2 regions of the Marinitoga sp. 1137 genome follow, and region 1 is predicted to be linked to the other one. Evidence: riboswitches for the same ligand, from Rfam matches in the RefSeq annotation. Region 1 holds a riboswitch; the other holds the start of a gene.
The links. Region 1 has a riboswitch for thiamine pyrophosphate ahead of LN42_RS08875 (thiamine ABC transporter substrate binding subunit). Riboswitches for the same ligand answer to the same signal wherever they lie in the genome.

Region 1 (6,282 bases):
GAATTGTCTTATTACGCTAAATATTTCTTCCTTTGAAAGTTGATATTTATGACCATAAAGTCCTGCATAACAACCTACACATCTTAAATTACATGCATACGTTGGACTTATAACAGCAAGTTTTGGAAGAACAACTTCATATTCATGCATTTTTTCCTGCCTTACCTTTTCACCAACTGCAAATTCATTGATAATAAGATTGTTTATTATCTTTTCTACAACTTTTGGACTGGCTTTTTTGAATAACTCTGACCATTTTACAAGCATTGGATCTTTTCTTTCAGCGCCTTCGGCAAGTTTCCTTAAACCGCTTTTTGTTGGTTCTTTTGCAAATTTTTCCAGTGTTCTCAATAATTTTGCAAGATCTTCAACCTCTGAGTTTCTAACAACATTTGTTACCAATTTTGAAGCCTGTTTCATCATCATGTTTTTCATATTATCAAGGATTTTCATAAAATCCCTCCTTTATGAAATTATTTTTCCTATTATATATTCAAAAGCTTCACATAATTCCCCTTCTTTAAACTCAACTCCAACAGATTTATATATACTTATACCATCAAACATAGCCTGTAAAACAACTGCAGCGGTTTTTGACGGCACAAATTCTTCCCACATTTCAAATAGTTGAGAATAATATTCATGAAATAAATTGGTTAATTCTTTAGCTCTATTTTTATTATGTATAGAATTAATTAATATCTCAAATAATCTTAATAAATCATCTGATGGAAATTCTTTTAATACTTTCACATATAATTTTATTACTGCACGTGCTTTTTCTTCTTTTGAAGTATTTTCAGGAATCATAATTTCAAGTGATTTTTTTAACCTTTCAACAAGTATGGAAAATGCCGTTATTATTAATGAATCTTTGCTATCAAAATATAGATATAATGTTCCTTTTGATACTCCAGCCTCTTTTGCTACTTCATCCATGGTAAAACTGGACAATCCCTTTTTTATTATTAAATTAAGAGCTTTTTCTGCTATGCTTTTTCTTTTAGCTTCTTTATAATTTTCTTTACGGTCATTATTCATATTACCACCTCATACATGACTGACTGTTCGGTCAATATTATTATAATACTTTTTTCATTTTGTTTCAATTATGACATAAAAAGTCATAAAACTGAACGGTCAATTTACTATTACCTTAAAAATAGAGATATCCGATATTTTATATATCAAAAAACTGACTGACTATACAGTCAAATATTTCAAGAAAAATTAACCTTTATGTTTCTAAAAATTATTAATTTATACAGTTTTTTAGTAATTGATGAGTATAATAAAATTGTAAGTTAATACAGTAACCCGCCGGGGGAGCTGCTGATACCGCAGCTGAGATTAAGGTGGAAGCCTTAGACCCCAGCACCTGATCCGGGTAATACCGGCGTAGGGAGTGCGGTAAAAAGGATAATTCAATCACGCCTTCCATGCCGGAAGGCGTTTTTTCTTTTAAAAATTATAATTTATTATTTGGAGGTGAGTGCATGAAAAAGGGTATTGTTTTTTTAAGTGTTTTATTATTATATTCTTGGCTATTTGCAAAAAGTCTAACTGTTTATGTTTATGACAGTTTGGACTGGATTAAGAAAGGGGTTATTCAGAAATTTGAAAATATGTATAACGTAGATGTAAATGTTGTTGTTCTTGGAGACGGGGGAACTTTGCTTTCACGACTTAAACTTGAAAAGAAAAATCCAAAGGCTGATGTAGTTATTGGTCTTGATCAGTCGCTTTCTGTGTTGGCCATTAATGAAGATCTGGTAATGCCATATAAACCTTTAAATATTTCAAAGATAAAAGATGACTTAATCTATGATAAAAGTTATCATTTAATTCCATATGATTATGGTGCAATTGCTATTGTTTATGATCCAGAAAAATTAAAATCCGTTCCTAAAAGTTTTGAAGATTTAACAAAGTTAAAAAAGAAATTGATTATTCAGGATCCACGAACTTCCAGTACAGGTCAGGCATTTTTGTTATGGACAATAGCAGTATATAAAGATCAATGGAAAGATTTCTGGAAAAGGTTAAAACCAGCAATACTAACAGTTACACCAGGTTGGGGAGAAGCCTTTGCAAAATTTGAAGCTGGTGAAGCGCCTATGATGGTAAGTTATGCTACAGATGGCGCTTATTCATATTATTATTATAAGAGCACCAAGTATAAAGCTTTTATTCCTCAAGAGGGAGCTTATATACAAATAGAAGGCGCTGGTATTGTAAAAGGAACAAAGAATCCTGAGCTTGCAAAAAGATTTATTGAATTCTTATTGTTTGATGATTTTCAAAAAGAAGTGCCTTTAAATCAGTGGATGTTCCCGGTAACTAACGTAAAACTTCCTGAAGCATTTAAGTATGCTCTTGTTCCTGAAAAGGTTTTAACAATAGATTCAGAAGAATTGAACAAGAATCTTGAAAATTGGTTAGATGAATGGGAAGAAATTATGTATTAATTACAAAAAAGGCTCGGAAAAATCCGAGCCTTTTTTATTATCTATTATGATGCTGCGCTTTCGCTTTCATCTGTTTTTGTATCTTCTGTTGGATATGTTGGTAATTCGAATATTGAGATTTCTGATTCTAAGAATGCTTTTAATCCTGTTCCAGCTGGAATTGGCTGTCCAACTATAACATTTTCTTTTAATCCCAATAAGTAGTCTTCTCTTCCTTCTAATGCTGCTTCTGTTAATACCTGAACTGTTTGCTGGAATGATGCTGCACCTAACCAACCTTCTCTTTCAAGAGATGATTTTGTTATTCTTAAAAGTTTTCTTTCGTATCTTGCTGGTTCTTTTGGCGCAATTAATAATGTTTCTTTTTCTCCAACAAGCCTAATTTCTTCATCTTCATTTTCGAGTAATTGAGGTTCTGATTTGAATACTTCAATTTCTTTTATTCCAGCTGCAATTATTCTATTTAATAATTCTTCTGTTACTGTATCTCCTATTTCTCCTATTGTTTCATTCTCTTCATCAACTTTTACAATGATTTTTTCTGCTAATTTTTTACCTATTGCCATTTCTCTGTTTTCTTCAACCTTTTTATTTGCTTCATAGATTTGTTTGTTTACCTTTTCAACTGTTTTGAGGTTTACAAGGTCTTTTGGCATAAAGTCTGTATCTCCAGCATATGTTATTTCAACTTTGTTGAACATTTGTTTGATTATTATTTCAAAGTGTTTATCGTGAATTTCAACACCCTGTTCAGCATATATCTTTTTAATTTCTTTTAATAGGTAATCAAAGGTTACTTCCGCACCAAGCTCTTCAAGTAATCTTCTTGGTTTTATATTACCTGAAGTTAATCTGTAGCCAGGTTCAACCTTGTCACCTTCATTTACTGTTGGTTTAACCTTAGGATCTGCTATATATGTATATAGTTCTCCTTTTAGATCTTCAACAATAATTACAAGTCTTCCTTTTTCATCTCTGTTCACTTTTCTTACTATACCTTTTACTGTTGAGAATTCTGCTTCAGGACCTTTTAAGTTCTTTCTTGCTTCAAATAATTCTTCTGCTCTTGGAAGACCCTGGGTAATATCACCTGCTGTAGCAATACCCCCTGTATGGAATGTTCTCATTGTAAGCTGTGTTCCAGGTTCACCTATAGACTGTGCTGCTATGATACCTACAGATTCACCTATATTTACTATTTTGTGGTTTGAAAGATCCATACCATAACATTTAGCACAAACACCATGTTCTGCCTCACAGGTTAAGATTGATCTTACATAGATTGAAGGTCTTACCTCTATTGTTTCTATATTATATCTTTCTAATTTTCTTGCTGTATCAGCATCAATTTTTTCCTGATAATTTGCAAGTGTGATAATCTTTCCGTTTTCATCTTCAACTTTAATTGCATCACCTACATGAACGAAATTAACTACTTTATATTCTTTTACATCAACTTCTTTTATATTATGCTGTTTTAATGAAACTATTATATCATTGTCTATTACTGTTCCTTTTGCATATAATAATTCTCCATCAACAAGGACATCACTATTGAGAATATTGTATAAGTAAAGATTGATTTTATCTACGCTTAATTTTTCATGTACTTCATAAACAGGAATTGTTGATCTGTAATTTGCAAGGAATTCTGCATCTTCTTCATCTAACATTACATCTTTTACATATTTCTTTCCTGTTGTTGGATTTACAATTATTTCATCTGTTACAGGGTCTACAACATCTGATGCAAGTACTCTACCAAAGAGATAATCTGCAAGTTTTTCTATTCTCAATCCGTCTGCTATTAATTCTCTTGCTTCTATACCCTTTGATGTTCCACAATCTGGTTCTGTTACTGTAATTGATTGTGCAACGTCTACAAGTCTTCTTGTAAGGTAACCTGCTGTAGATGTTCTTAATGCTGTATCTGCAGAACCTTTTCTAGCTCCGTGTGTTGAAATAAAGAATTCAAGTTCAGAAAGACCATTTCTAAAGTTTGATTTAATAGGTAACTCAATAACTTTACCTGATGGATCAGCCATAAGACCCCTCATACCTGCAAGCTGTTTTAACTGGTCAATGTTACCCCTTGCACCGGAGTCAACCATCATCCATACAGGATTAAATGGATATTTTCTAAATTCTTTACTTGTTACTTCTGTAACGTCCGCTATTGTCTTTTCCCAGACTTTAACTACTTCTTTATATCTTTGATCATCTGTAAGGTAACCTTCTTCATAATACTTTTCAATTTCCATAACTATTTGTTCTGACTTTTTGATAATTTCTATTCTTTCTTTTGGTTCTACTATATCCCTTACAGATATTGTTAATCCTGATAATGTTGCATAGTGGAATCCTAAGAATTTAATATCATCAAGCAAGTCTGCTGTTCTGTCAATTCCATGGTATTTAAATGTATCGAATATAAGATTTTTGATTTCTTTTTTCTTGTATATTTTGTTGAAATCTGGATTAAATCTTCCAATTGGTTCTGGCAATATTTCCTTGAAGATCAATCTTCCAACTGTTGTCTTGATTAATTTTCCGTCAAGATACAATCCAATTGGTTCATGGAGTATGAGTGTTGGTTTTTCCCATCTCAATTCATTATCTTCAACAACTATTTCATTTTTTATTACCTTTTCATATTCATGAACGTATAATGCGTGTAATTCATCATTAAATAAATATTTTATTGTGTCTTTATTTTCAAAGTCTTTTATATTTGAAGGTAATTTTCTTGATTCAAAGTATTTTGGATCAACTGTTGTAAGGTAATATGCACCAGCTATCATATCTTTACCTGGCATGGATATTGGTTTTCCATTTGCAGGTGATATGATATTGTATCTTGATAACATCAAGAATTTAGCTTCAGCTTGAGCTATATTTGAAAGCGGTACGTGTACAGCCATCTGGTCTCCGTCAAAGTCTGCGTTAAATGGAGGACATACCAATGGATGTAACTGTATTGAATTACCTTCAATTAATCTTGGGATAAATGCCTGAATTGAAATTCTATGCAATGTAGGTGCCCTGTTTAATAATACAGGATGACCTTTTATTACTTCTTCAAGCATTTCCCATGCTTCTGGCATTTCCTTTTCAATAATTGTTTTCTTTAATTTTCTTGCGTTTTTACTTGATGCATTTGAATCTTTAAGTAATTTATTGAGAACAAACGGCTTGAATAATTCCATTGCCATTTTCTTTGGAAGACCACATTCATGGATTTTTAATTCAGGACCAACAACAATAACAGCCCTTCCTGAGTAATCCACACGTTTTCCAAGAAGATTTCTTCTGAATCTTCCTTTTTTACCTTTAATTAAATCTGTCAATGATCTTAAAGGCCTTCCACTTCTATCTGTCATAGCTTTTCCAACACGGCCATTATAGATTAATGAATCTACTGCCTGCTGGAGAATTCTCTTTTCATTTCTAACAATTATTTCTGGTGCTTCTATTTCAAATAATTTTTGTAATCTGTTATTTCTATTGATAACTCTTCTGTATAAGTCGTTTAAGTCTGTAGCTGCAAATCTTCCACCATCTATTTGAATTAATGGTCTGATATCTGGCGGAACTACTGGCAATGCTTCTATAATCATCCATTCAGGTTTATTACCTGATTTTAAGAAGTCTTTTACAACCTTTAATCTTTTTAATAATTTTAAAGCTTTTGCGCTTTTCTTGTCTAATTTTGATAACTCTGATTCAAGCTGAATCTTTAATTCATGTAAATCTAAACTTCTAAGAAGCTTCTTTATTGCTTCTCCACCATAATCAGCTGTTATTCTGTCATGAT
Region 2 (6,282 bases), 920 kb from region 1:
TCACCTGGGTGAATAGCTCCTCTTTCGATTCTTCCTGTAACAACTGTACCCCTACCTGTGATTGAGAATACGTCTTCAACAGGCATAAGGAATGGCTGATCTACTGGTCTCTGTGGTTCTGGGAAGTAGCTGTCTACTGCATCCATTAATTCGTAGATTTTCTGTACCCATGGATCGTCCTGTGAATCTGCTTCTAATGCTTTTAAAGCTGAACCTTTGATTACAGGAACTTCGTCTCCTGGGAATTCGTACTGATTTAATAATTCTCTTACTTCCATTTCAACTAATTCGATGATTTCTTCGTCATCAACCATATCTGTTTTGTTGATGAATACAACGATAGCTGGAACGTTAACCTGTCTTGATAAGAGAACGTGTTCTCTTGTTTGTGGCATAACACCGTCTGTTGCTGCTACAACTAAGATAGCACCATCCATCTGTGCAGCACCTGTGATCATATTTTTGATGTAGTCAGCGTGACCTGGACAGTCGATATGTGCATAGTGTCTGTGATCTGTTTCGTATTCAACGTGTGCAATATTGATTGTAATACCTCTCTGTTTTTCTTCTGGAGCTTTATCGATTTGTTCAAATGGTGTGAAGTCTGCGTATCCTTTTAAAGCTAATGATTTTGTAATAGCTGCTGTTAATGTTGTTTTACCGTGGTCGATATGTCCGATTGTACCAATATTCATATGTGGTTTGCTTCTGACGAACTTTTCTTTTGCCATTTTTTGTCCCTCCTCTATGTTTTGTGATGCTATTTAATAAGATTATTTATTCATTATTTTTTCAGCTACTGAAGCTGGAACTTCATCATAATGTGAGAATTGAATTGATTGTGTTGCTCTTCCCTGAGACAATGATCTCAATACTGTTGCATAACCGAATAATTCTGAAAGTGGAACTAAAGCGTGAATTAATCTTGTGCTTGTATTTCCCACATTTTCAAAACCTTCAATTCTTCCTCTTCTTGAGTTTAAGTCAGCTATAATGTCACCCATGTATTCTTCAGGTGTTGTAATATCAACTTTCATGATTGGTTCTAATAATACAGGATTTGCTTTTTTAGCAGCATCTTTTAATGCCATAGAACCTGCAATCTTAAATGCCATTTCTGAAGAGTCAACTTCGTGGTATGAACCATCGTACAATGTAGCCTTTATACCAACCATTGGGTATCCAGCTAACACACCTGATTGCATAGCTTCTTTTATACCCGCTTCAACTGCTGGAATATATTCTTTTGGAATAATACCTCCAACGATTTTATCTTCAAATTCCAATACTTTTGTATTTTCAATAGGTTCAATTTTAATTTTAACGTGACCGTATTGACCTCTACCACCAGATTGTCTGATGTATTTAGTTTCAACATCAGCTGTTCCTCTAATTGTTTCTCTATATGCAACCTGTGGTTGACCAACTTTAACTCCAACTTTAAATTCTCTCTTTAACCTATCTACTATAATTTCAAGGTGTAATTCACCCATACCTGAAAGTATTGTTTCACCTGTTTCGTGATCAAGTTTAACATTTAAACTTGGATCTTCTTCTGTTAATGCTTGTAATGCTTTAGTTAATTTAGCTTCATCATTTTTTGTTTCTGGTTCAATTGCCAATGAGATAACTGGTTCTGGGAATTCCAATTTTTCCAATACAATATCCTGTCCTTCTTCTGTTAATGTATCACCTGTAATTGTATTCTTTAAACCTATTATAGCTACAATATCACCAGCTCTGATGTAATCTACTTCTTCTCTTTGATCTGAATGCATGAACATTAATCTTGAAACTCTTTCTTTCTTACCCTTTGTTGTATTTAAAACATAGCTTCCTTTTTGTAATTTTCCTGAATATACCCTTGCAAATGTGAGCTTACCAACATATGGATCCACCATGATTTTAAATGCAAGAGCAACAAATGGTCCATTTTCATCTGGTTCAAGTTCTCTTACAAATTCACCTGTTCTTGCATCATATGCTTTTACAGGCGGTAAATCAAGCGGTGAAGGTAAGTAATCAACAATTGCATCTAATACAGGTTGAACACCTTTGTTTTTAAATGATGTTCCACATACTACTGGAACAAATGCACCTTCAATTGTTCCTTTTCTTATTGCAGCTTTTATTTTATCTTCTGGAATATCTTCTCCTTCAAAGAATAATTCCATTATTTCTTCATCATATTCTGAAATAGCTGTTATTAAATCTTCTCTGTATTGATCTGCTTTAGCAACTAAATCCTCTGGAATATCTCTGTATTCAAATTTTGATCCATCTTCACTAACCCAATATATTGCTTTCATTTTTACAAGATCAACAACACCTTCAAAATCAGATTCTGCTCCTATAGGAATCTGTAAAGGTAATGGGTTTGTTCCTAATTTGTCAATCATTGTTTGAACTGCATTATAAAAATCTGCCCCAAGTTTATCCATTTTGTTCATGTATGCAACCCTTGGAACATTATATCTATCAGCCTGTCTCCAAACTGTTTCTGACTGAGGTTCAACACCAACCTGTGCGTCAAATATAACAACAGCACCATCTAATACCCTTAATGCCCTTTCAACTTCAACTGTAAAGTCCACGTGTCCGGGTGTATCAATGATGTTAATCCTGTGATCTCTCCAGAAACATGTTGTAGCTGCTGAGGTAATTGTGATACCTCTTTCTTTTTCCTGTTCCATCCAGTCCATTGTTGCTGTACCGTCATCAACGGACCCTATTTTATGTTTTTTACCTGTATAAAACAATATTCTTTCTGTTGTTGTTGTTTTACCAGCATCAATATGTGCAATAATTCCAATATTTCTTGTTTTATTTAAGGCATATAACCGCTCTTTCAAAACAATCCCTCCTCAATAAATTACCAGCGGTAATGAGCAAATGCTTTATTAGCTTCAGCCATTTTGTGTACGTCGTCTCTCTTCTTAACTGCTGCTCCAACACCATTATAAGCATCTATTAATTCTTGAGCTAATTTTTCTTTCATTGGTCTTCCTGATTTATCTCTTGCAGCTTTAACAATCCATCTTAAAGCTAAAGAGATAGCCCTTTCCTCTGGTACTTCAAATGGAACTTGATATGTAGCTCCTCCAACCCTTCTTGGTCTTACTTCAATTAATGGTCTTACATTTTGTACTGCTTGATGATATACTTCTAAAGGATCTTTTTCCAATTTTTCTTTTATTATATCAAATGCACCGTATACTATAGACTGTGCAACTGTTTTTTTACCATCTTTCATTACCCTAACAACCAATTTTGATACCAATACATCATTATATATTGGATCTGGTGTAACCGGTCTCTTTGGTGCTCTTCTTCTTCTCATTTACTTACCTCCTTACTTCTTAGGTCTTTTTGCGCCGTATTTACTTCTGCTCTGTTTTCTTCCTTCAACACCAGCTGCATCCAATGTACCTCTGATAATCTTATATCTAACACCTGGCAAGTCTTTAACCCTTCCGCCTCTTATTAATACATTGGAGTGTTCCTGTAAGTTATGACCTTCACCTGGAATATATGCTGTAACTTCAATTCCGTTTGAAAGTCTAACCCTTGCAATTTTTCTCAAAGCTGAGTTAGGTTTCTTAGGTGTCATTGTTGAAACCCTTACACATACACCTCTTTTTTGAGGATTGCTCTGTAATGCTGGAGATTTTGACTTTTTCTTTAGTTGTTTTCTTCCATGTCTAACAAGTTGATTTATCGTTGGCATATAATTTGTATTCCTCCTTTCAGAATTTTTAAAAATACCAAGTGTATTTTACCTCAGGTCTTTTTAATTTTCAATTAAAATGTTGTGATTTTTTTGTGAAGTTACAAAAACTAAAAAGTTTTATGTATTTTGTTACAGTACTATCCACGGTTTTGTGTGTACGATAACATTATAACTTTTCTTTTATTTTTTCAATAATCTCATTGAGGATAATATTTTTTGCAACTACTGCTATTCTATTATTATAATATTTAAAGTCCTCAGTAACATCTTTTATCGTTTCAATATCAAATTTTTTTAGTACTTCTTCAAAATCTTCTTTTTTATATTTTTTTTCTTCTTTCATTTCTATTTCAAGTAAAAATTTTTCCTCTATATTATACCTTATTTTATTAAAATCAACAAATTCATCAACAACAATTTCTGGATTATCATTTATCATATATCTTATTTTTGCTACCATTTTATATTTTATCAGATTTTCCAATTCCTGTGGTTTTTCTACTCTTTCTTTTTCTATTTTTTCATGTGCAATTTTTGTATTTGCTTTATATGCGTATGTCCATTTGTAATCATAATCTTTATTATTTTTTATTATTGAAAGCCTATATCTTTCTATTTCATTAATATCATCACGAATATACCATTGAACAATACCTATTTTCTTTATAGCCTTTTTTATTAATTCTTCACTTTCATCATTAGAAATAATATATTTTCTTTCAATTTCTATTGACATATAATCACCTCAAAATTGGTTTTATTTATTATATCATATTCATATTGCTCTCATTAAACATAATTATGATTATACTGAATAAATTCTTGAAAATTAAAAAAATTAATGATATAATCAAAATGAAAAGTGAATATTTATGATCCGCAGGGGAGCTGCTGATACCGCAGCTGAGAGTGAGGTGGAAACCTCTGACCCTCATAACTTGATCCGGATAATACCGGCGAAAGGAGCGGAGCAGAGAGTATAAAAAATCAATCTCCTGCTTCGTGCAGGAGATTTTTTTATATCAGGAGGTGATTTTTTGAAGGTATTTATAAATGGAAAAGAAAAGGTCTGTAAAAGCACCAATATAAAAGATTTAGTTGAAGAATTATCCCTTCATAACAAACCAATTGTCGTAATTAAAAACGGAGCCATTGTTTCAAAAAAAAGTTATCCTGATTCTCAAATTTCGGAAAAGGATAAAATTGAAATTATTACTGTTGTAGGAGGTGGTTGATATTAAATTTTATAATGAGGAAATAAATAATCTATTTTTTATGGGCACAGGAAAATTTAAGGATTATTCTATTATGAAAAAAGCTATTGAAGAAGCAAAAATTGAGGTTGTCACTGTTGCAATGAGAAGAGCATCATACGGAAGTTTAAATGAAAGTATTCTGGATTATATTAGTGCAAAAAAAATTATGGTAAACACTTCAGGTGCAAGGAACGCTGAAGAAGCTCTTTTAATTGCACAGGCTGGTAAAGAATTAATGAATACAGACTGGATAAAGATTGAAATTATAAATGATTCAAAGTATTTAATGCCTGATAATCAGGAAACTATAAAAGCCTGTAAATTATTAACAGAAAAAGGTTTTAAGGTTTTCCCTTATATGTGTCCTGATTTATATGATGCAAGAAAAATGATTGAAAATGGCGCTGAGGTTTTAATGCCTCTTGGTTCTCCTATAGGAACAAATAAAGGCTTTACTACAAAAGAACTTGTAAAAATTCTTCTAAATGAATTTGATGCGAAAATTATTATTGACGCTGGAATTGGAAAACCATCTCATGTTTCTGAAGCAATGGAAATTGGATGTCATGCTGTACTTGCAAATACTGCTGTTTCAATTGCGGAAGATCCTGTAAAAATGGTAAAAGCCTTTTCTTTAGCAGCTCAGGCTGGAAGACTGGCTTATCTGGCCGGAATTCCAGAAGAAAAAGAAGTGGCAGAAGCATCTTCGCCATTGTTCGATTATATAGGAAGAGATTAACTATGTTTTCAGAAAACATAGAAAAAATCATTGCTTATGTTAATTCAGCCAGAAAGAACAAATATAATATTAATCTAAATAAAGAATTTTTTTCTGTAAATGACATATATGGATTGCTTCAAAATAATGATCTTCGAACAATGGCGAAGAAAGTAATAAAAAATAATAGAAAATTCTTTGGTGATGTTATATTTTTATATGCTCCACTTTACATTTCAAATTATTGTATAAATGGTTGCACATATTGTGGATTTAAGGCTTCTAATAAAATACATCGATTGAAATTATCATATAAAGAAATAGAACAGGAAGCCTTATACTTAAACCACGAGGGAATTGACCACGTTCTAATATTAACTGGAGAAGATCCTGTAAATTCTAATTTTGAGTATTTATATAATACCATAAAAATATTGAAAAACTTTTTCAAAGAAATTTCTATAGAAACATATTCTTTAACCCGGGAAAAATACGAGAAATTAGTCACAGCAGGTCTTGTAGGGGTTACATTGTATCAGGAAACCTATTCTCCGGAAAAATATAGAGAAGTTCATTTA

Region 2: linked by a shared signal. The riboswitch ahead of thiS (sulfur carrier protein ThiS) and the one ahead of LN42_RS08875 (thiamine ABC transporter substrate binding subunit) in region 1 are both predicted to bind thiamine pyrophosphate.

The regions. Positions count from the first base shown of each region.
Region 1 covers NZ_CP009471.1:1,856,281-1,862,562, reverse strand. The annotation lists gene LN42_RS08885 (radical SAM protein) at 1-453, opposite strand, end outside; gene LN42_RS08880 (TetR/AcrR family transcriptional regulator) at 466-1,041, opposite strand; TPP riboswitch at 1,313-1,423, shown strand; gene LN42_RS08875 (thiamine ABC transporter substrate binding subunit) at 1,497-2,468, shown strand; gene LN42_RS08870 (DNA-directed RNA polymerase subunit beta') at 2,513-6,282, opposite strand, start outside.
Region 2 covers NZ_CP009471.1:940,101-946,382, forward strand. The annotation lists gene tuf (elongation factor Tu) at 1-731, opposite strand, end outside; gene fusA (elongation factor G) at 774-2,852, opposite strand; gene rpsG (30S ribosomal protein S7) at 2,873-3,340, opposite strand; gene rpsL (30S ribosomal protein S12) at 3,353-3,727, opposite strand; gene LN42_RS04770 (hypothetical protein) at 3,897-4,466, opposite strand; TPP riboswitch at 4,602-4,712, shown strand; gene thiS (sulfur carrier protein ThiS) at 4,768-4,965, shown strand; gene LN42_RS04780 (thiazole synthase) at 4,958-5,725, shown strand; gene thiH (2-iminoacetate synthase ThiH) at 5,728-6,282, shown strand, end outside.